One region of the Metabacillus sp. KJ11-3 genome, then DNA from elsewhere that is predicted to be linked to it. Evidence: predicted binding sites of a transcription regulator. Region 1 holds the regulator's gene; each other region holds the start of a gene.
What was found. The regulator Rex, encoded in region 1, represses fermentation and respiration genes when NADH is low (regulators of the CRP and FNR family bind a similar motif). The targets are predictions, from matches to a motif close to TTGTGAAATATTTCACAA.
Positions count from the first base shown of each region.

Region 1 (8,209 bases):
TAATTCGATTTCTTTCGCAATTGTTACACCATCGTTAGTGATTAAAGGAGAACCGAATTTCTTTTCTAATACAACGTTACGTCCTTTAGGTCCTAATGTTACTTTTACCGCATCTGCTAAAGCGTCAACACCACGAAGCATTGAACGACGAGCTTCTTCGCTAAATTTAATATCTTTTGCCATGTTTACATAACCTCCTCAAATTTTTAACTAATCTATTATGTGTGCTGTTTATTGTCCGATAACAGCTAAAATGTCGTTTTCACGTAAAATTAAGTATTCAGTACCTTCATACTTCACTTCAGTACCAGCATATTTTGAGAAGATAATACGATCGCCTTCTGCTACTTCAAGAGCTACTTTCTCTCCACTATCTAGTACACGACCTGTACCAACAGCAACTACTTTACCTTCTTGTGGCTTCTCTTTCGCACTATCCGGAAGGACGATACCACTAGCAGTTTTTTCTTCTGATTCAACTAACTCGATAATAACGCGATCACCTAATGGCTTTAACAAGTGAAACAACCTCCTCAAATTCTTTGAATAAATGATTATTTTTCCTTTTTATTAGCACTCACAACCTTCGAGTGCTAACACAATTAATATAATATATAAATTTTCTTTTAATTTCAAGTATGAAGTTAAAATTTTTATTAGAAGTTTTCAACTTATCTACTAATTATAAATTTGGGATGAGTGCGCTGCCAAAAAGTGACCTCTTCACTAATTTGTCTCATTCTTATGGGGTATCATACATAGGATGACATTAGGGTATGTTACAATATACCTGACTAACTAAACAGAAACGTTTGTGCTTTACTTAGGAGGTTTACATGAAAAAGCATTATTGGTTTATTATGATTGCCTATATGATTCTTCAGTTATCAGGCTATCTGGGAATCAAGCTATTTGACTTATTGAACATCGGGGAGACAAATGTAGAGAGATTTGCCTATTGGACAATCTTTAGCTTTACACTTACGTTCTTAATTATTCTCTTTTTCCTAAGAAACGAACGTCATGAGGAAAACCGTTTTCGTGGAGAACCAGCTTCTGTAGGTGCTTCCATTGGATGGGCAATTATTGGGTTTTTCTTAGCTATTTTGGTACAAGGTGTAGCTGCTAATATCGAAGTTAATATTTTTGGAGTGGACCCGGGTTCTGAAAATACCCAAAGAATTGTAAGTATAATTGAGCTTTTCCCTTTAGTTATGGTTGTTACATCTATTATAGGCCCGATTCTTGAAGAAATCATATTCCGAAAAATCCTTTTTGGCGTACTATATACAAGAACAAACTTTTTCATTGCAGCATTAATCAGTTCTCTTATCTTCTCTCTATTGCACGGTGAACCACAGCATGTGTTGTTGTATGGTTCGATGGGCTTTACCTTTGCTTTTCTTTATGTGAAGACCAAGCGTATTCTCGTTCCCATCTTTGCACATGTTTCAATGAATACAATGGTCGTGGTTTTTCAAATTGCGTTTCAAGAGGATATTGAAAGAATGATGAAGCAGATGGAACAAATGCAAGTCATTATTGGAGGCTTTTTAACATGAGAACAAACCCTATTTCTATGGCTGTTTTTTATTTGATTATGGGGTTGCTGTTTATCTATTTAGCGATTAACAGTGCAAAAGAAGGCATTTTTACTTTTCCGACAATCTTATTGATGCTTATTGCTACATTCGATATTGGTGTTTCCATTCGGATGTTTCGTTTATCTAGAAAAATCAAAAAAATGAACATAAAAAAATGAGACTACTGAAAGTCTCATTTTTTATTTTCCTCTTCAAATCTCAATTTTTGTGATTTTCTATATGTGATTCTTGAAACCCAAATACTAATTTCATATAAAATAAATAAAGGAATTGAAACCATCAAGTGTGAAGCTAATTCAGGTGGTGTAATAAGTGCTGCGATAACTAATAACACAAAATAAGCATATTTCCGTACACTTGATAAAAACATCGGTGTGACGATTCCTAATCTTGTTAAGAACATAATAACAACCGGTAATTGAAAGAGTAATCCAAATGGAAGAGTTAATTGAATTAAGAAAGAGAAATATTCATTAATTCCAATTACCTGGTTTACATCCAGATCATTCGATATTCTTTCCATAAAATCAATGACAAATGGAAAGAGAATAAAGTATGAGAATGCCAAACCCAATAGGAAAAGGAAAACTGAGATCGGTATGTAGCTTAAGGTTACTTTTCTCTCCTTCTCATATAGACCTGGACTAACAAAAGACCAAAGCTGGTACAAAATGATTGGCGATGTAATAACAAATGCAATAATAAATGCAAACTTCATGTAGACCATCAATGGATCTGTCAGATTAAATGCATTTAATGTTAATGATTTTGCTTCGTCTGTATGCTGTAAATATTTAATGATCGGTCCTGAAAGTAAAAAACCGGCAATAACAGCTAAGAAAAAGAAAACGACAACAATGACGAGTCGTTTTCTCAGTTCTGTTATATGTTCAATGACCGACATTTCATCGTGTTTCATATCGGGTTCCATCCTATCTTACTTTACCTCTTCTTTATTCTTTTGCTTAGCATCTTGATCATCGTCATCATCATCAGCTAAACCTTTTGTGGCATTTTTAAACTCTCGTAATGTATTACCAGCTGCTTTTCCCAGCTGTGGCAATTTCTTTGGTCCAAAAATAAGGAGTGCAACAAAAACAATCAATAAGAGGCTTCCGATTCCTACATTTGGCATTAAATCCATCTCCTTTGTGTGCTGTTATTTTTCATCATTTGGATAATGTTTCAAAAAGTAGACAAGTGACTGAAGTTCAACCGCTAAATCAATATGGTGAATTCTTATTTCATCTGGAACATTAATTCGAGCAGGTGTAAAATTTAAAATTCCTTTAATGCCTTTTGTAATTAAACGGTCGGTAATGGATTGCGCTACTGCAGCCGGCACAGTTAAGATAGCCACTGTTACATCATCTGGAAGCTGTGTTTCAAGATCATCTAAATGAAAAACAGGTACTCCGCCAATTTCTGTCCCAACCTTTTCTTGTGCTACATCAAAAGCTAAAGATATCACCGTATTATTATTCTTAGTAAAATTATAATGTAAAAAGGCGGTACCTAAGTTACCTACTCCTATTAAACATACCTTTGTTGTTTCATCCTGATCTAGTGTTTTTCTAAAAAAGGATAACAGATAATTCACATTATAACCATACCCTTTTTTTCCTAATGCTCCAAAATATGAGAAATCTCTCCGAATCGTTGCAGAATCTACCTTTACAGCATCACTTAACTCAGCTGAAGACACACGCTGCTTCCCTGATGAGTGTAAATTTTTTAAAAAACGGTAATATAACGGCAACCTCTTTGCTGTTGCCTGCGGTATTTTCGTTTGGTCTATATTCAATCTGATCCCTCACTTAAGAAAAGCGCAAGCGCCTTGATCAGGCCCGACAAGCATAAGCCGCAAATGAATAGAAGACGCTCTATGTCTTCCATTCATTTGTGGCTTATGACCTCGAGGGGCTAGGCGCTGGAGCTAGACACTCAAACTTAGTATAATCATAATTTTTAAAATGACATATATATTTTCTCATTTTTCTTTTCTTAAAAAATCACCACTTTTACCACCTGTTTTTTCAACTAAATAGGTTTCTCCTATGATCATACCTTTATCAACTGCTTTACACATATCATAAACAGTAAGTGCTGTAATGCTTGCAGCGGTTAACGCTTCCATTTCAACACCTGTACTTCCTTTTGTTTTGACAGTAACAGAAATACATAAAGTATAATCAGGATCGTTAACGATCCATTCAAATTCAACGTTAACACCTTTAATTGAAATTGGGTGACACATTGGAATAACATTTGATGTTTGTTTAGCAGCCATAATTCCGGCTACCTGGGCAACCGATAAAACATCACCCTTGCCTATCTCATGATTTGTGATTTTCTTGTATACTTCTTCGGTGACAGTTATGCTGGTTTTAGCAAGAGCTGTTCTAACTGTTTCTTCTTTGGCAGAAATATCAACCATCTTTGCTCTGCCCTGATCATTAAAATGAGTAAACTCTGACATATACAGATCCCCTTATACCTAGACTATACACTATTTTTTTGCATCTGTCTGTTTTGTTATTGTGACAATTAATAGATTTGTTTTTTGTTCGTTTTCCTTCGTTAAAAGTAACTTTACTTGGGTGACCTACTGACAATTGTCTTTCATCACCCTCATGAGAGATCTTTCCTACTCTATCTCTTCGACTTTTGTCTTCATCACCCTTAAGAAGAGTTTCCCTTTAGGTTCTTTCAATATGAAATCAGTCTCTGTTGCCTATAAGGGTATTATTAGGCTACACTAAAGACATTAGTAGAGGTGAAAAACAATGATATTGTTACAAATAAATCAACTTAGTAAATACTTTGGTGCTGATCCTATTTTATCGAATATTAAGCTAGAAGTACAAACTAGAGATAAAATTGCTCTTGTCGGCCGCAATGGTGCGGGTAAATCAACTCTTTTAAAAATAATTTCCGGTGCAATGTCTTATGACTCTGGTGAAATTATTAAACCGAAAGATGTTTCAATTGGTTACTTGGCGCAGGATACTGGTTTAGAATCACAATTATCTATTTGGAATGAGATGAATTTAGTTTTTAAGCATCTAAAATCAATGGAAGAAGATATGCGTAAATTTGAACAACGAATGGCAACTGTAGATCCTAACAGTGAAACTCAAAAGTTTGAACAACTATTAAAAGAGTATGACAAACTTCAAGTGAAATTTAAAGAGGAAGGCGGTTACCAGTATGAAGCAGATATTCGTTCCGTCCTACATGGTTTAGGTTTTAGCAGCTTTGATCCGGAAACGAAAATCTCTTCTTTAAGTGGCGGCCAAAAAACACGGTTAGCCTTAGGTAAATTATTGTTAACAAAACCGGATCTATTGATTTTGGATGAGCCAACAAACCACCTTGATATCGAAACCTTAACTTGGCTGGAACAATATTTACAAAATTACCCGGGTGCTATCTTAATTGTTTCACATGACCGATATTTCCTCGACAAAATTGTTAATCAAGTTTATGAAATTAGCAGAAATACAAGCACAAGGTTCATTGGGAATTATAGCAACTATTTAAAACAAAAAGCTGAAAACTATGAAAAAGAAGTGAAAAGCTTTGAAAGACAGCAAAATGAAGTGGCAAAACTTAAAGATTTTATTCAGCGCAATATAGCAAGAGCATCCACAACAAAGCTTGCACAAAGCCGCAGAAAAAAGCTGGAAAAAATGGAGTTAATGAATAAACCCCTTGGAGATGAAAAATCAGCAAGCTTTCAATTTGATATTGAAAGACAAAGTGGAAATGATGTGTTAAAAGCAACAGATATTTCTGTTTCTTACGATAAACATCACCCTATTATCTCAAATATCTCTTTTTCTATATCCAGAGGTGACTCAATCGCTCTTGTTGGTCCAAATGGTATTGGAAAATCAACCTTGTTAAAGTCCATTGTCCAAAAGCTTGATGCATTAACTGGTAGCTTTTCATTAGGGTCACATGTGCAAATTGGATATTATGATCAACAGCAAGCTGATTTAACGTCAAATAAACGTGTGTTGGACGAGCTATGGGATGAATATCCACAACAAACAGAAAAAGAAATTCGAACCGTACTAGGTAACTTTCTGTTTTCAGGTGATGATGTGTTAAAACCTGTTTCAACACTAAGTGGTGGAGAAAAGGCAAGGCTGGCACTTTCTAAGCTTATGCTGCAAAAAGCTAATTTCCTCATTCTTGATGAACCAACAAACCATTTAGATTTAGATAGTAAAGAAATATTGGAAAATGCTTTAATCGACTTTCCAGGAACCATACTTTTTGTTTCACACGACCGTTATTTTATAAACCGCATAGCCACAAAGGTCTTTGAATTATCAAGTCATAACCTATCTGAGTACCTAGGTGACTATGATTACTTTTTAACAAAGAAAGAAGAAATATTAGAGCTAGAGCGACTTGCGGAAGAAGAGACAAAGAACGTTTCTCAAAAATTCAGTTCATCTGCATCAGAAGGAAAGCTAAACTACCAGCAGGAAAAAGAACTAAAAAAACTCGAACGTCAAAAGCAACGAAGAATTGAAGAAATAGAGCAAAGCATTAGTGAAATTGAAGAAACAATAGAAAAAAACGAAGCGCTACTTTGCGATCCTTCTATTTATCAGGATCATGAGCAAGTTCAAAAAATTAATATTGAAAATGAACAACTGAATTCCGAACTAGAACAACTTATGACTGAGTGGGAACAGTTACATTAAAAACAGCGGATCATTTTCGCTGTTTTTTTGTTCCAGCATTTGATAAAGAAATTGTTTCGACAAACTTCTTAACATTCAAAATAGATTGAAATCATGTTATACACAATCCACTTATTTATCCACATAATAAATCCTCTATTTTCAACATATCAACAGACTTATACACATTATCCACATATTTTCGTTTTTTTAACCAAGTTATTCACATAGGATTTTTCGTTGATTTGACAGCTTTTTTAGTTCTTTTACACATTTCTACAAAAATGAGTGAACATCCTGTGGATAACTCTGTTTTTAACCTAATTTCGGTGAACATTGACTTATTTGCTAGGGAGATTCAAGATTTTGTCGAAAAATACCGAAAAAAGGACAGAACCTGAATTAGGCCTGCCCAATTTTGTACAAATTAATATGAGTTAAGCTCTAAGCCAGGATTAGCATTAAGCGCTAAATCACTTCTCATTCCCTTATCAAATAAAATACTGCCTGCCGCCGCAATCATTGCTGCATTATCAGTACATAAGGATAAAGGAGGAATAATTAACTCTATCTCATCTCTTTGAGAAAATTTCTTTTCCAATGCTGTTCGCAAACCTTTATTTGCAGCAACTCCACCTGCTAATAATAGTTGTTTCACTTTATACTTATCCACAGCTTGTCCTGTTTTGGTTACTAATACATCCACAACACTTGCCTGAAAACTAGCAGCAACGTCCTTTGGATCAAGTTCAATGCCTTTTTGCTTAGCATTGTGTAATGTATTAATTACAGCAGACTTCAGTCCACTGAAACTAAAGTCAAACGAGCCTTCACTAAGCCATGCTCTCGGTAAATCAATAGTTGCCTGTCCCTCATGGGCTAAACGGTCAATATGAGGACCTCCCGGATATGGAAGACCAATTGTTCTAGCTACCTTGTCATATGCCTCACCTGCAGCATCATCCAAGGTTTCACCTATCACATTAAAGTGTCCATGTTCTTTCATATAAACTAATTCAGTATGTCCTCCAGATACAACTAAGGCAAGTAAAGGAAATTCTAATTCTTTAATCAAACGATTTGCATAAATATGGCCAGCAATATGATGAACACCTACTAATGGAATAGAATGTGAGAAAGCTAAAGCTTTTGCTGCATTTATACCTGTTAATAAAGCTCCTACTAAACCGGGTCCTTCTGTCACAGCAATAGCTGAAATATCATCAAACGAAAGCTCGGCTTGTTTCATAGCTTCTTCAAAGACAATGGTTAGTTGCTCAACATGATGTCTAGATGCGATTTCCGGGACAACACCACCAAATCGCTTATGGCTCTCAATTTGAGATGCTACAACATTCGCTACTATCTCTCTTCCATTTTTCACAATGGCTGCTGCGGTTTCATCACAGCTTGTTTCAATTCCTAATATATATTGATCAGTTTGACTCATATTAAATTCACCCACATTACTAAAGCATCTTCCTGGTTATCTGTATAATAATTTTTTCTTATACCACCAGGTTCAAACCCTACTTTTTTATATAAAGATTGAGCAATATGATTAGATACTCTTACCTCTAATGACAATCTTTGTGCCTTCATTTCCCTACTTAATTGCATGGCAAATCTCAACAGAGCTTCACCTATTCTTTTTCCTCTAAAATTAGGATGGACCGCAATATTGGTAATTTGGGCATCATCCATTATCACCCATAAGCCACAGTATCCAATCACTTGTTCCTCATGTTCAACAACTATATATTTCGCGAATAAATTTTGCTCCAGCTCATAATGTAAGGACTCTTTTGTCCATGGTACCGAAAAAGATTGACATTCTATTTGATAAACTTCGTCAATATCTTCTCTTCGCATTTTTCTAATTGTAAATTGATATTCCACAGTAGA
Region 1 covers NZ_CM147865.1:4,301,053-4,309,261, forward strand. The annotation lists gene groL (chaperonin GroEL) at 1-183, opposite strand, end outside; gene groES (co-chaperone GroES) at 232-519, opposite strand; gene AC0L8O_RS21300 (lysostaphin resistance A-like protein) at 837-1,562, shown strand; gene AC0L8O_RS21305 (YdiK family protein) at 1,559-1,762, shown strand; gene tatC (twin-arginine translocase subunit TatC) at 1,777-2,523, opposite strand; gene AC0L8O_RS21315 (twin-arginine translocase TatA/TatE family subunit) at 2,542-2,739, opposite strand; gene AC0L8O_RS21320 (redox-sensing transcriptional repressor Rex) at 2,764-3,408, opposite strand; gene moaC (cyclic pyranopterin monophosphate synthase MoaC) at 3,595-4,083, opposite strand; gene AC0L8O_RS21330 (ABC-F family ATP-binding cassette domain-containing protein) at 4,391-6,325, shown strand; gene tsaD (tRNA (adenosine(37)-N6)-threonylcarbamoyltransferase complex transferase subunit TsaD) at 6,732-7,754, opposite strand; gene rimI (ribosomal protein S18-alanine N-acetyltransferase) at 7,751-8,203, opposite strand.

Region 2 (8,209 bases), 1.3 Mb from region 1:
GTGATTGAAGGCAAGGTTGTTGGTGAAGGAAGCCCGCGACTGAAAACCATTTACGAAGAAATGGAAAGGTACGGGTATGAAGGTCAGTGATGAACATAAACACACACACTCGACGAGTGTGTGTGTTTTTATTATCCGTTATGATATTTGTACATCCAAAGAACACCGGATTTTAATAATCGTGGAACACGACCCATTAAAGGTCTGTCATTAACAAGTCCGAAGCCTTGTTTCTTTCCTAATGATCCTAAAACTCCCTTTAATTTAAATGGTGGGAAATTTTCAGGAAGAGGCTCGTTATTCCATTTTTTAAGTAAAACTTGAACTATTTGTTCAGCTTGTGCTTCAGCTAACTGGGCACTGGGAGCATGTGGCAGACTTGCACAGTCACCTACGACAAATATATCTTCATATTGAGGGATGAAATGCTGGGTCGTTAATTTAACTCTTCCTTGATTATCTTTTTCAACATCAAGATCCCTGACAACTTTATTTGGCTGTATACCGGCTGTCCAAACAATCGCATCACATTCAAATGGTTGATCATGATTAAATACGATATTTGGTTCTACCTTAGTAATATTGGCTTCACTTATAATTTCAACACCATGTTCAGTGAACCAATTGGCTACATAAGTGCTTAATCTTTCCGGAAAGCTGGAAAGAATGTGTTTGCTTCGGTCAAATAACTTTATTTTTAAATCTTTGCGACTTTCTCTAAGCTCACTGGCAAGCTCAACACCGCTTAATCCTGCCCCAACTATGGCAACAGTTGCATCAGCTTGTAAATTATTTAATTTTTGGTACGCTTTACGAGATTGGTCGATCGATTGGATGCTATATGTGTACTCATCAGCACCAGGAACATTGTGGTATTTATCTTCACAGCCTAAACCGATAATAAGATCATCATAAGATATAGCACGATCCTCATCTAGAATAACTTCCTTTTTGTTAGGATCAACTTTTGTAATTGTGCCAAATTCAGTTTGAAGTCTAGGGTGCTCCGGAAAGGATACACGAATATGATGATCGGAAATAGTCCCTGCTGCCAGAGCATAATATTCAGTTTTCAGACAGTGATAAGGGTTTTTATCAATAAGAGTAATTTGCACATCGTCAGGTAGCTGATTCGGAAGTAAGCGAAGTAAGACTCTCATTCCGCCGTACCCGCCACCAAGGATAACTAGGTTCTTCATTTTTTAATACTCCTTTTTCCCCACTTTTTTTAAAAAACTCTTTGAAAATAATGTTGTATTACATAAATGAATGAATAAGAAAGAGATAACCCTATATCTTAAAATAAATATTTTTTCTTACCTATAATTGAAAATTTCCATAAAAAGTATAACGAAATTCGCATTTTTTCACAATATAAATGCTGAAAGAACGTTTTCTTTTTTGGTGAAATGAACTATTCTAAGATACAGTACAACACAATTATGTATTATTTAGATAGTGTTTACAATCCTATTTCTATACTTTATACAAAAAAGTTTCCAGATGTATAATGGTCTATGAATTGAAATATTTAATTTTTGATAGAAAACATAGAGTATAATAAAATTTGACGTATTAATGCTTATCCTATTAGGATAAACATTGGAGAGGTGGGAATAAATGAAGCCAATTATTGAATTTTGTATAAGTAATTTAGCTAATGGGGGACAAGCAGCGTTAGAGAAGCTGGAAAAGGACCCTAATTTAGATATTATAGAATATGGTTGTTTAAGCTATTGTGGCAAATGTGGCCACTCATTATATGCGTTAGTAAATGGAGAAATGGTCATGGGTGACACGCCAGATGAGCTGGTCGAGAATGTGTATACATTTTTAGAAGAAAATCCAATGTTTTAAAAAAGCCACTTTTTGTGGCTTTTTACCCTGATTTTTTTGTTTCCCGCATTTCACTCCAGCGATCCTTCGCCATTTGAACGATTCCTTTCTCAATCGTTTCTTTTTGTTTTTCAATGACTCGTGAAAAATAGCGTGTTGCTTGTCCGTCTAATCCAACTCGTCTACTTAAATCTCCAATTAAGTAAAGCAGCTTGGTCTCAGAGAAAGATGTATCGGTAAAATCACCTACAGAATAGGATAAAATATATTCATCAAGGGCGAGCCTTAAAAAACGCTGTTCTTCTTGAGGATTTACCTGTTCAGTTCTATATAACCAGGCAAGTCGTATATAAAGACCACCAAGTGCAATATGTTTTTCCTTTTTTATCGTCGCGCAGTATATTCCTAATTTGTATGAATTAATGGCCATGTCTAATGTACGTTCTTGACCATAATCTTTTCTTTGCCAATTATGACAGATTTTCTGTTTAATGAGATCCTTTGCCATTGGTGGAAAATAGTCGGAACATTCTTCTGAAGATGAAAAGCCACACACTGGGCAAACAGAAACGTAATACAACAGAGGATTAATCTTTGTTGAAGTATAGAATGAACAAAAATCAGTATCATGTCGCTGAGCACGTATAAAACGTGTTCTTACTTTTTTTGTCACATATGTATTTTTACAGATTTGACACTCAACTTTTCGATCATACAAGCACTCTAGTTCTTTATTCATAGGAATCACTCCTAATAAGTTTTTGAACGATAATATATGATCTGATTATACCAGATTTATATGAATGACGAACTAGTTTTTAGTTTTTTATAGGTAAAAGGTCATTAAGTAAAAGCTTCCTGCGCTTACAGGAAGCTTTTACTTAATGAACGGGGGATATTTTTATTGTTTTCATACTTTTATCGTCTTATACTAGTAAAAATAAAGAGTTTTGGAGGCATATGATGAGTTCTTTTCAATTTACAAAAATGCACGGTTTAGGTAATAGCTATATATATGTGAATCTTTTTGAGGAACAGCTTAAGGAAGAATCTTTACCAGAGATTGCAAGACAAGTATCCAGTGTTTATACAGGTATTGGATCTGATGGGCTAATTCTCATTTGTCCTTCCGACCGAGCAGAAATAAAAATGAGGATTTTTAATAATGATGGGTCTGAAGGAAAAAATTGTGGAAACGGGTTAAGATGTGTTGCTAAATATGCATTCGAACATAAATTAGTAACAAATGAAACATTCCAAATCGAAACATTATCAGGACTTGTTGAAGCAAAAGTGCATGTTAAAAATGGCGTAGTCGAGTTAGTAACAGTTGATATGGGGGAACCAAGATTACTTAAGGCAGATCTACCAATGGCAGGCGAGAACCAAGAAAAAACGATTAATGAACCGATGGAATTTGCGGGTAAAGTTTACCAGGCAACAGCAGTCTCAATGGGAAATCCACATCTTATCTTTTATGTAGATAATATTAATCAAGCCCCTGTTACAAGTCTGGGTCCTATTGTCGAAAAAGATGAACGTTTCCCTGAGGGAGTAAACGTAGAGTTTGTAGAAGTTCTATCAAAAAATGAGCTTCATTTTAGGGTATGGGAAAGAGGGTCCGGTGTTACACAAGCGTGTGGTACAGGAGCGTGTGCTGCAGTGGTTTCATCTGTACTTAATGGTCATACTTCCCAAGGAGAAGAAACGACTGTCCACCTTGCGGGAGGAGATCTGTTAGTCAATTGGACAAAAACAGGTACTGTTTTAATGACTGGTCCTGCAGAAGTTGTGTGTACAGGTGCTTTTTTCATGAGAAGGTAATATATGTGACCTCTAGAGTGAATTATTTGAGTGATGAGCACTATTAGATGTATACTATAAATAGATCCTTTCATAAAGAGCGAGGAGGTATATGTTAATGAGTGATATTGTGAAAATTACAGAAGCAGCTGCTTTTCAGATAAAAGATATGATGAAAGAACATGAGGAAGAAAATGCTTATCTTCGTGTGGGAGTCAAAGGTGGAGGCTGCAGCGGCCTTTCCTATGGTATGGGCTTTGAGCATGAGATTAGCGAAGAAGATCAAGTTCTAGAACAGCATGGAATGACAGTACTTATCAAAAAAGAAGATGCCCCGATTTTAAATGGTACGATTATTGATTTCAAACAGTCCATGATGGGCGGCGGCTTCACCATTGATAATCCAAATGCGATTGCTTCATGCGGATGTGGTTCATCTTTCAGAACAGCAACGAATACTGGTACACCGGAAGAATGTTAACATCAAAAAACGACTAGCTGAAAATTCAGTAGTCGTTTTTTTTCTTATAGTTAATTAAAAAGGCTGGTACTGTGTAAAGGTTGAACACGTGCTTTCGGATCCAAAAAGGCTTTTGCATTATTTACAGCAGTTGGAGCCTCACCGAATCCACTCGCAATTAGCTTCACTTTACCGTCATACGTACAAATATCTCCGGCCGCATAAATTCCTTCAATATTTGTTTCCATTTTGGAATTAACCACAATAGAATTTTTTTCGATGCTTAAACCCCAAGTTTTAATTGGACCTAGCGAAGAAACAAAGCCGTAATTCACGATAAGGTCATCAATTTCGAGCATTTCTTTACGGTCACCTTTTACCTCTTCTAAAACTAATTGGGTAATGGCTGGTTCACCGACAACCTCTGATGGGACAAATGGTGTAAGAATATCAACATTGGATTTTTTTAAAAGCTCAACACTATGCTCATGAGCTCTGAATTTATCACGTCGATGAATTAATTTTACATTTTTAGCAATAGGTTCTAGCATTAGTGCCCAATCAACAGCAGAATCACCTCCGCCAAGGATTGCTACATTTCGACCAGCAAATTTATTTAAATCATCTACAAAATAATGTAAATTTTCACTTTCATATTTTTCTGCATTCTCTAGCTCTAATTTTCTAGGTTGGAACGCGCCGTTTCCAGCCGTGATAATAATTGTTTTCGTATAATGAACCTCACTGTTAGTGGTGAGCTTAAAAACGCCGTCTGCTTGTTTATCAAGTTGTTCTACTGCTTGTTCCAGAACGATTGTAGGGGAAAACTGTCCCATTTGTTCTTTTAAATTGTCTACAAGTTCCTGAGCTCTTACTTTTGGAAAGCCTGCAACATCATATATGTATTTTTCAGGATATAATGTAGAAAGCTGTCCGCCTAATTGTGGAAGACTCTCAATAATTTTGACACTTGCTTGTCGCATTCCTCCATAGAAAGCTGTAAATAATCCTACAGGACCTCCCCCGATAATGGTTATATCATAAACTTTCGTATCTTCTTTCACAAAACATCCTCCTTTTTTCATCTATGTCAGAATCTTATCATATCCAGCTCTGTTATTTCATGTCTTACCAACTTTGTAGCTATAAATTAAAAAATAGCGAAATATTCTAAATTATAGTATATTTCCAAAAAAAATATACTACCTTGTAAGAAAAAACTACTTGAAAAAAAATGATAGTATAGATAATATGGAGTATAGGCGTAATTATATATATTTATATGTATTTCTAAGAGAAAATAACCAACGTGTGTTTTGGTAAGTGAATCATTTCACAAAGTTTTATCTCTTAAACTAAATAAAATGTTGAAATTCGGTGGACTATAGTAATAAACATCATTCGAATTTGACAACAATTCTAAGGAAAAGGTGGATGTATCGGTGAGAAAGCCAAGAGTCGTTATTTTAGGTGCAGGTTATGGTGGATTAATTACAATTACTCGTTTACAAAAACAAATCAGTGTTGATGAAGCTGAGATTACGTTAGTGAATAAAAATGATTATCACTATGAAACAACATGGTTACATGAAGCTTCAGCAGGTACACTGCATCACGATCGAGCTCGCTATCAAATTAAAGATATCATTGACAATAACCGTGTGAATTTTGTGAAAGACACAGTTGTTTCAATTGATAAAGAAGCGAAAAAAGTCGTGTTAGAAAACGGTGAGGTTGAGTATGATTATTTAGTGATCTCATTAGGAGCACATCCTGAAACTTTCGGTATTAAAGGATTAAAAGAATTTGCATTTGGAATTACAAGCATTGACTCAGCTAGACAATTACGTGAGCACCTTGAATACCAATTTGCAACATACAATATGGAAGCAGAGAAGAAGGATGAGCGTTTAACTATCGTTGTAGGTGGAGCAGGATTCACGGGTATCGAGTTCTTAGGTGAACTTGGAAACAGAATTCCTGAGCTTTGCAAAGAATATGATATTGATTTCAAGAAAGTGCGTATCCTTTGTGTTGAAGCAGCACCAACTGCACTCCCTGGATTTGATCCTGAGTTAGTTGATTATGCTGTAAATCACCTTCAAAAGAAAGGTGTAGAATTCATGATCGGTACAGCTATTAAAGAATGTATCGAAGATGGAATCATCGTTGCAAAAGGTGAAGAGCTTGAAACAATTAAAGCTGGTACGGTTGTTTGGGCTGCAGGAGTACGTGGGAACAGCGTTGTGGAAGAAGCCGGCTTTGAAAACATGCGTGGCCGTGTAAAAGTTGATGGATACTTACGTGCTCCAGGACATGATGAAGTATTCATCATCGGAGATTGTTCATTAATTATCAACGAAGAAATTAATCGTCCATATCCTCCAACAGCTCAAATTGCGATGCAACAAGGTGAAACTTGTGCGAAAAACTTGGCTGTTGCCATTCGCGGACGCGGAGAAATGGGTACTTTTACACCAGACATTAAAGGATCTGTAGCTTCCCTTGGTGAAGATGATGCAGTTGGTGTTGTGTTTGGTAAAAAACTTGTTGGAACAAAAGCATCATTTATGAAGAAAATGATCGATAACCGTGCATTATATATGGTTGGTGGACCTTCATTAGTACTGAAAAAAGGTAAATTTAATATTCTATAATATAGTTGGGGACAAGAGCATTTGCTCTTGTCCCTTTTAAAAAGGAGAAGTGGGATAGTTGAGTCACTCTAAAAGGGGAAATGTCTGGCTTGCTGTTTCAGGTATTGTAGAGAATGAGAATGGTGAGTGGCTTGTTGTTAAGAAAAAGTATGGACTAAAAGGACTGTGGTCCCTTCCTGCCGGATTTGTCGAGCAGGGTGAAACGATTGATGAAGCAGTATTAAGAGAAATTAAAGAAGAGACAGGGATTACAGCTACCGTAAATGGAGTAGTTGGGATTAGGTCAGGTGTAATTGGAGACCACATAAGTGATAACATGATTATTTTTTCTTTAACTGCCATAACAAAGGATATTGTCACTCAAGAGAAAGAGCTGGAGGAAGTAATCTTCATGCTGCCCGAAGAATTAGTCATGAATCCTGATTCATCGAATTTGATTAAAGATTTGGCAAATAGAAATATAAAGCCGAAATTAATTAAATATGATCACTTTCATCCGGGGAATCAATTTGGCTATAGTTCCTACGCTTTATTTTTGTAATTTTCTAAAAAATAAGCAAGATAAAGAAATTCAAGGGAAATACGTGTTGTATTCGCTTACATAAACATCTGTGTCAGGTTTTCTCCCTTTATTATTGTCAGAATAATTGGTATATTATATTACAACCATTTATTTTCTAAAGGAGAGGCTTATATGAGTACAACAACTAAGGTAGAAACGAAGGAATGTCCGTACTGTGATGGAATAGGATATTTTCAATTGATCTTAGGTGGCTCCGAAACTTGTAATAACTGTGAGGGAACAGGGAAGAAGTCATAAAACGTTCACTTAGTTATGATTGACTGTCTATCTTTTGTTCAGTACACTAAAGTTGGTGTAATGGAGGTGATAGACATGTTAAGCTTACCTGTTTTACTAATATCAATGCTATTATTTTTAGTTTTATTTTTCGGTATTGGATTTTTATTAAATATGCTCTTACGCATGTCTTGGATTATGGCAATTGTGTACCCGATTGTCTGCATTTTTATTATAGATAATGTAAGATTTATTGAATATTTTCAAAAACCCGGTGCCTCATTTTCAGCGTTAGGAAATAAAATTCTGTCATTAGCTTTAGCTGACATACTGATTTTATCTTCAGGACTATTTGGAGCAATTCTTTCAGGCATAATCATTAAAATGCTTCGAAAAAGAGGTTACCAAATGTTTTAATAACATTACAAAAAGGCTGATCATCACATTGTTGATGATCAGCCTTTTTGTTGTATGGAGCGCAATGGATGAACCTGTACTTATGTTTAAAGACCAAAATAACAACAAAGTATGTAAAAAAAGCCCATAGGAAATAAAGAACACATTCAAACTGCTAGAGTATGTTTCCCGTTAAAAATGAATATTTCCTCACCAAATTGGGAACGAATAGATTTGTGAGAGGAGTGAATAGGGAAG
Region 2 covers NZ_CM147865.1:469,876-478,084, forward strand. The annotation lists gene AC0L8O_RS02460 (YuzD family protein) at 1-90, shown strand, start outside; gene AC0L8O_RS02465 (NAD(P)/FAD-dependent oxidoreductase) at 132-1,199, opposite strand; gene AC0L8O_RS02470 (YuzB family protein) at 1,621-1,857, shown strand; gene AC0L8O_RS02475 (DUF2225 domain-containing protein) at 1,880-2,575, opposite strand; gene dapF (diaminopimelate epimerase) at 2,800-3,660, shown strand; gene AC0L8O_RS02485 (HesB/IscA family protein) at 3,758-4,120, shown strand; gene yumC (ferredoxin--NADP reductase 2) at 4,171-5,163, opposite strand; gene AC0L8O_RS02495 (NAD(P)/FAD-dependent oxidoreductase) at 5,542-6,756, shown strand; gene AC0L8O_RS02500 (NUDIX domain-containing protein) at 6,815-7,297, shown strand; gene AC0L8O_RS02505 (YuiA family protein) at 7,451-7,576, shown strand; gene AC0L8O_RS02510 (YuiB family protein) at 7,652-7,972, shown strand.
Region 2: a site for Rex is predicted at 5,421-5,438, ahead of yumC (ferredoxin--NADP reductase 2). Genes of this name have one in related genera too.

Region 3 (8,209 bases), on a different replicon from region 1:
AATTCAGCAGTTTTTATTATTCCTAAATCCATTAGGATCTTCGATGTTTTTATTAGGATTTTCTTTCTTGTTTAAAGGAAGGAAAAAGTATTTAGGGCTTATTATTATTGACTTATTGTTAACAATTCTTTTATATGCTAATACCTTGTATTACCGTTTCTTTAACGACTTTATCACATTACCAACGTTAATGCAGACTCAGAATTTTGGAGACGTAAGCAGCAGTGTAGCTACATTAATAAAACCATATGATTTTGTATACTTTATTGATATTTTAGTTTTAATCTTATTACTCACTTTTCGATTTGTGAAAATTAAAAAAAGGGAAACTAGTAAATGGAAAGTTTCTATTTTATTTTCAGTAGCATTGGTAATATCGATGATAAACTTAATTTTAGCTGAATCCGACCGACCACAATTACTGACAAGAGGATTTGATCGAAACTATATTGTAAAATATTTAGGAATGTATAATTACACTCTCTATGATGCAGTTCAAAGTACAAGGGCATCTGCACAAAGAGTTTTAGCAGATAGTGACGAACTAACAGAAGTAATCAATTTTACAAAAGCAAATTATGCTGAGCCAAATCCTAATTATTTTGGGGCTGGAAAAGGTATGAATGTAATTTACCTACACCTTGAGTCAATACAAAACTTCCTCATAGACTACAAATTAAATGGAGAGGAAGTAACACCATTCTTAAATTCATTAACTAGTGAAGAAAATACTCTTTATTTTGATAATTTCTTTCACCAAACTGCTCAAGGTAAAACAGCAGACGCTGAATTTATGGTAGAAAACTCTTTGTATGGGTTGCCGCAGGGTTCAGCCTTTACCACAAAAGGGTTAAATACGTACCAAGCTGCTCCCGCTATTTTAGGTCAGCGAGGCTATACATCTGCTGTGTTCCATCCGAATTCGGGAACCTTTTGGAACCGAAATGAAATTTATAAATCGTTAGGGTATAACAAATTTTTTGATGAAAGCTACTATCAAATAAAAGAAGAAAATAAAGCTGATTACGGTTTAGAGGACAAGCCGTTTTTTGACCAGTCAATTCAGCTCTTGGAAACATTACCTCAACCTTTTTATACAAAATTTATAACAGTATCCCATCATTATCCTTATAATATGGATCAAGAAGAAGCTACAATCGCACCTCATACAACTGGTGATAGGTCAGTGGATAATTATTTTCAAACAGCTCGTTATGCAGATGAAGCATTAGAACAATTCTTTACGTATTTGAAGAAGTCAGGCTTATATGATAATTCCATCATTATTATGTATGGAGACCATTATGGAATTTCTCAAAACCACAACAAAGCGATGGAGAAAGTTCTCGGAAAAGAAGTAACACCATTAGAAAGTGTAGGTTTACAAAGAGTACCATTGTTTATTCGTGTTCCTGGTATCGAGGGTGGTGTTAATCATGAATTCGGTGGACAAATTGATCTTCTTCCAACTCTTCTTCATTTGCTAGGAATTGATACCAAGGATTATATCCATTTTGGTACAGATTTATTGTCTGAACAACATAATCCAATTGTTCCTTTCCGAAATGGTGATTTCGTGAGCCCGTCCATTACATTTGTTGATGGAAAATATTATGATTCTAATACGGGTACGGAACTAAAAGAAATGCAGATTGAAGAAGCTAAAAAGTTTCGAGAAAGTGTGGAAAATAAACTTTTATTATCAGATAAAGTAGTTAATGGGGATTTATTACGTTTTCACGTACCTAAAAATTTCACCCCAGTAGACCGTTCAGAATATGATTATAATTCCTTTCCAAATAATTAATCAGAACAGAAATGAAAATTAATACTAAAGGTTGCCATAGGAAGCTTCTTATGACAGTCTTTATTGAAGTTTTACCATTTGTGATAGACATTTTGTGAGCGAATTACTTCTTTGTGGGAATAGCATTACAGATCATTCACTATACAAATTACTGCACAACAGGTTTTTCTTGAACAAACGAAAAATTGACATATTGAAATTTATTAGTTAATTTAATATCATGGAAAATCAAATTGAGATATTTAAAGCATTGTCTAACAAAACAAGATTAGAAATATTGAAATGGCTGAAGGATCCTCTGGAACATTTTGATACTGAATCTAGCGATATTATAAGAAATATAAATGAAAGGGGAGGAGTAAGCGCACAGGACATCCAAGAAAAGGCAAAGATGTCGCAATCTACTATTTCACACTACTTAAAGGTGTTACAAAAAGTGGGCTTTCTAGAATCTAAACATCATGCTCAATGGACTTACTACCGAAGGAATGAGGAAATGATAAAAGAATTTGCCTCTTATATAAATAATGATTTTTAAGCTCACTGACTGTAGACAAACTCATTAAAATAGAGTTTGTCTACAGTCTTTTTTGATTTAAACTTTTATTAAAGAAAATTATTAACAAACTTAAAACTGTTCATTAAGCTAAAGAGAGTATTAAGGTCTAAAGTCGAGAACTAACTTCCCATTAAAACCTTCTATGAAGAATTAAATCTATTGGAAATCCGCTATATTTTCCTCTTATGCAAGAATTTGTTTTTGTGATGAAGGTGGAAAATTCAAGAAAGAAATTCTGTAGAATGAACTGAACCCCGAATAGTAGACACTTTAAAAAAAGTGTATCTATTCGGGGTTTTTTGTTTTTTATAGCTTAAAACCCCGTTATACTAGAGCTTATATTTAAGAAACGGGGAAACGATTTATGAGTAAGATTATTTTTAATGAACATGAACGAAGAGTTTTAGAATCCAACCCTAATGTCTCTTCTGTTTCAGATCGAGCAATTCAGTATACATCTGAGTTTAAAATTCAAGCTGTTAAAGAAAATTTAGACGGAAAAGGACCAGCTCAGATTTTTATTGAAGCTGGATTTGATTTAGAGATGATTGGAATTAAGAAAGCACAAAGTGCACTTAACCGCTGGAGAACTACATATAAAATATACGGAGAAACAGGCTTTTTAGAAGAACGTCGAGGAAAAGGAAGTACGGGTCGTCCAAGTTCTAAAGAACTTACGGCTGAGAAGAAGTTAGAGAAGGCTGAAACACGGATCAAGCTTTTGGAAGCTGAACTTGAGCTACTAAAAAAGCTCGAAGCACTAGAAAGGCAGGCGAAGAAAAGACGGTTTTAACACCACGAGAGAAGTATCAAGTCATCAACGAAGTCATTCGTCTCTATCAGTTGAAGAATTTGACAGGTTATTTGTGTGAATTAGCAAGTGTGAGTCGAAGTGGATATTATAAATGGCTCAAAAACAGTGAGAGTCAAGCACTCCGTAAGGAGCAGGACTATAGGGATTACCTCTTACTTAAGTCTATATATGATAAAGCGAAAGGAAAGATTGGATATCGAGGCTTATATATGGCTTTAGCCGATATGGTACACAAGCCTATGAATCATAAAAAAATCCTTCGATTGATGCGAAAGTATAACTTTTTTGCGAAAGTAAGACGTGCAAATCCTTACCGAAAATTGGCGAAAGCAACAGAAGTACACCGTACAGTGCCAAATCACCTAAATCGAGAGTTTGAACAGGTTGAGCCAGGAAAAGCATTGGTAACAGACATGACTTACTTACCGTACCGAGGAGGAGAAACGGCTTATTTATCCTGTGTAAAAGATGTCGCTACTAGAGAAATTGTTGCTTATGAACTCTCCACTAATTTACGAATGAACATTGTGTATAGAACTTTATCAAAGCTAAAAGAAGCATTAGATGGAAATGTGCATCCTGAGGCACTCATCCACTCAGGTCAAGGGGTTCACTATACAAATCCTGAGTACCAGAAACGAGCAAAAGAAATTGGGTTACTCCCATCCATGTCACGGCGAGGAAACTGTCTAGATAATGCACCTATGGAGTCCTTTTTCGGGCATTTAAAAGATGAAGTAGATTACAAGGAAGCACGTAACTTTAATGAATTAAAACTCATGATTGATGAGTATATAGAGTACTATAACACCAGCAGAAAGCAATGGAACCTAAAAAAGATGACTCCGGAGGCTTACCGAAGTCATCTAATCGCTGCATAAATAAATAAAATAGTATCTTCTTTTATTAAACTGTCTATTTTATAGGGTTCAGTTCAGAACGTACCCTCTTTATCATTTTAAAATTGGAAGCCTCATTACAAAATTTCACCTACATACAAAAAGTATCCATGATGATCATATAAGCTTAAAGTTTGGAAACAACTAACCAATACTTGAGGTAAATGACAAAATTTCATCAGTTCTAGAAGTGAAAGTTATTTAGGTACAATATAATTTGACGAACCAACAATTTATAAAAACTTTAAATTAAAACAATTCCATTTATTCTATTAGTTAAATAAGTCACCAAGGTTTCGCCCCAAATAGTAAGTTTACTCCAAAAAAATCAATCGTTATTACCTTACAGCCAAACTTCAGCATTGAAGAAAAAATAATCGGAATCGTCCCTTAAAAGAATACACACCTTCTGATAAATATTTAGGTAAAGAAGTCACTGTTAGCATTCCAATGAAAAATGTTCAAAAGATGTACTTAAGAGTATTTCTAACTCCTTAATTCCAGAAATAGCAAACCAAAGAACTAGAGAATTCCTAAATCTATCTTAGAGTTTAGAGAGTCCGATCTTTAACACTTCCCCACCTTTATAAGAAGATTCTACCAAAATGGAAGGGTTCATTCCAAAATAGTGAACAATTTGTGATAAATATATAACGAAAAAGTGACTAATAGTTGAACATTACATGAAACATGATTTTACTAATAAACTTATTTAAGAACGTCTGATATGATGTGATTATTGATCTTGTGTGATCTTTCACATGTTTGGTATTTTACTATGCTGATATAGGTATAAAAAGAAGCTTATGTGAAGGAAAGAAAGGAGTATTATATGAAATTAAAATGGACTATGTTCACGATTATGGTTTCCATAGCCGCATTTTTATCTGGATGTGAACCGTTAATGGTTTTAGATCCTAAAGGACCGCAGGCAGAAAGGTTAGCAAGTGACATTTTACTATCAATGGGAATTATGTTGTTTATTGTTCTTGTTGTATTTGGACTTTTAATTTATATGTTAGTAAAATACCGTGCGTCTAATATGCCGGATGACTATGAACCACCGCATATACATGGGAATAAATGGGTCGAAACAATTTGTGTAGGTATACCAATTATTATCGTTGCTTATTTATCTGTTGTTTCTGTTCAAAGTAACTATATTGTCGAGGCAAAGCCGGAAGGTTACGGAGAGAAAGAGCCTTTAGTTGTTTATGCATCATCTTCTAACTGGAAGTGGCACTTTAGTTACCCAGAAGAAAACATTGAAACAGTAAACTACCTATATATACCAACTGATCGTCCACTTGAATTTAAGTTATATTCACATGGACCGATTACAAGCTTCTGGATTCCTCAGCTTGGTGGACAGAAGTATGCAATGAATGATCACATTACAACACTTCATCTTGCAGCAGATTCACCAGGTGAATATATGGGGCGTAACTCTAATTTTAGTGGTGAAGGATTTGCAGAAAATACATTTAATGTAACAGCTATGAGTCAGAAGGAATTTGATGAGTGGGTGGATGAAGTTAAAGAAACAGCTGATCCACTGACAGAAACAGAGTTTGATGAATTGTTAGAGCCAGGTCATCTTGGTCAACTAACATATACAGGGACTCATTTAGAGTTTGCGCCACCTAACAATGGACACCACAGTAAAGAGGAAGATAAAGATTCAGCAGAATCAGCTGAAACAGAAAAATCTGATATAAATTCAGATGAAGACAATTCAGAAGGCTCTAATGACGAACAATCTGAACACATGAATCATTAATGATAAAACTCATGATTAATAACGTTAAAATAATTAATTTCCGAAAGGAGTCACAAACGAATGGATTTCTTTGATCGTTTTGCCGTACCTCATCCAAGTTTTGCGATCTATGCAGCCATGGTTGCTATTGGTTTAACTACGATTGCAATACTTGCTGGATTAACGTACTTTAAAAAATGGGGTTACTTGTGGCGTGAGTGGTTAACAACAGTTGACCATAAACGTATCGGTATTATGTATTTAATTTCTGCTTTGGTTATGTTATTCCGCGGTGGTGTAGACGCGATTATGATGCGTGCACAGCTTGCCGTTCCTGATAATACATTGCTGGATTCACAGCACTATAACGAGATTTTTACAACTCACGGGGTTGTTATGATTCTCTTTATGGCAATGCCATTTATCATGTTCTTCATGAACTTAGTTGTTCCACTGCAAATTGGAGCACGTGATGTTGCATTTCCACGTCTTAATGCATTAAGCTTCTGGTTGTTCTTTATGGGAGCTATGTTATTCAACATTTCATTCGTTGTTGGAGGATCACCTGACGCGGGTTGGACTTCCTATTTCCCACTAGCTAGTGAGGAATTCAGTAAATCTGTCGGAACGAATTATTATATGATTTCGATACAGATTGCCGGTATCGGAACCCTCCTGACGGGTATTAACTTTATTACGACGATCATGAAAATGAGAGCACCTGGTATGACATTAATGAAAATGCCGATGTTCACATGGTCTGCTCTTATTGCAAACTTAATCATTGTTTTCGCTTTCCCTGTATTAACAGTTGCACTTGCAATGGGAACGATGGATCGTTTATTTGGTACACATTTCTTTACTTTAGATAACGGTGGAATGGATATGCTTTGGGCAAACATTTTCTGGGTTTGGGGACATCCTGAAGTTTATATCTTAATTTTACCAGCATTTGGACTATACAGTGAGATTATCTCAACATTCTCCGGACGTAACCTTTATGGCTATAAGTCAATGGTATGGTCAATGGTGTTAATTTCATTGCTATCTTTCTTAGTATGGGCACATCACTTCTTTACAATGGGTCAAGGTGCGTTTACAAACAGTATTTTCTCAGTAACAACAATGATCATTGCAGTACCAACTGGCGTAAAGATCTTTAACTGGTTGCTTACGCTGAGAAAAGGTAAGATTCGAATGACTACACCAATGCTTTATTCAATGCTTTTTATTCCACTTTTCACATTAGGTGGGGTAACAGGGGTAATGCTTGCGATGTCAGCAGCTGACTACCAATACCATAATACAATGTTCTTAGTTGCTCACTTCCACAATGTTATTATTCCGGGTGTAGTGTATGCTATGCTTGCTGGATTAACATATTACTGGCCGAAAATGTTCGGCTTTATGTTGAACGAAAGAATTGGGAAATGGACAGCATGGTTACTTTCTATCGGGTTCGTCCTAGCATTTATCCCAATGTATATTACTGGTTTAGACGGTCAAGTACGTCGTAGCTTCACATATTCAGAATCAACTGGATTTGGACCATTAAATATGGTTTCATTTATCGGTGCTGGGATTATGGCAATTGGTTTTGCGTTAATTGTATATAACATCTATTACAGCATTCGTTATGCACCAAGAAATATCGGATCAGATCCATGGGATGCACGTACACTTGAGTGGGCAACACACACTCCAGTTCCAGAATATAACTTTGCTATTATACCTGAAGTAAAATCAACAGAAGCATTTTGGGATGCAAAAAAACATGGTCATGAGTTATTTAAAGGAGATATAGAAAAGATCCATATGCCAAATAATAGTGGAATGCCATTCATTATGAGCTGTGTTTTCTTTGTATGGGGCTTCTCATTAGTTTTCAGCTTATGGATTCCAGCAATTATTGCAACAATTGGCATCTTTATCTTTATGACATTACGTTCTTTTGAAAAAGATCATGGACGTTATATCTCTGTAAAAGAAATCAAAGAAACTGAATCAGATTTGCGAGGTGCTTAAGTAATGAAAATTGATAACTCGCTACCACTAGAATATAGTACTGAGGAAAACCGTTTAAAGATATTCGGATTTTGGATTTTTCTAGGTGCGGAAATTATGTTGTTTGCAACACTTTTCGCTTCTTATTTTACACTATATAATCGCACGGGTTCTGGTCCTGATGGAGCGGAGATCTTCCAGATTACCCCTGTGTTACTTGAAACAATTTTGCTTTTAACAAGTAGTTTTACAATTGGTTTAGGTATTCATGCGATGCGTCTTGGTCGAGTTAAGGCCATGATTACTTTCTTTATTGTGACACTACTTCTTGGATTGGGATTCTTAGGAATTGAGATCTTTGAATTCG
Region 3 covers NZ_JBVVRS010000004.1:6,069-14,277, reverse strand. The annotation lists gene ltaS (lipoteichoic acid synthase) at 1-1,807, shown strand, start outside; gene AC0L8O_RS26905 (ArsR/SmtB family transcription factor) at 2,028-2,345, shown strand; one part of gene AC0L8O_RS26900 (IS3 family transposase) at 2,731-3,109, shown strand; one part of gene AC0L8O_RS26900 (IS3 family transposase) at 3,109-4,061, shown strand; gene qoxA (cytochrome aa3 quinol oxidase subunit II) at 4,912-5,859, shown strand; gene qoxB (cytochrome aa3 quinol oxidase subunit I) at 5,920-7,863, shown strand; gene qoxC (cytochrome aa3 quinol oxidase subunit III) at 7,867-8,209, shown strand, end outside.
Region 3: a site for Rex is predicted at 4,825-4,842, ahead of qoxA (cytochrome aa3 quinol oxidase subunit II). Genes of this name have one in related genera too.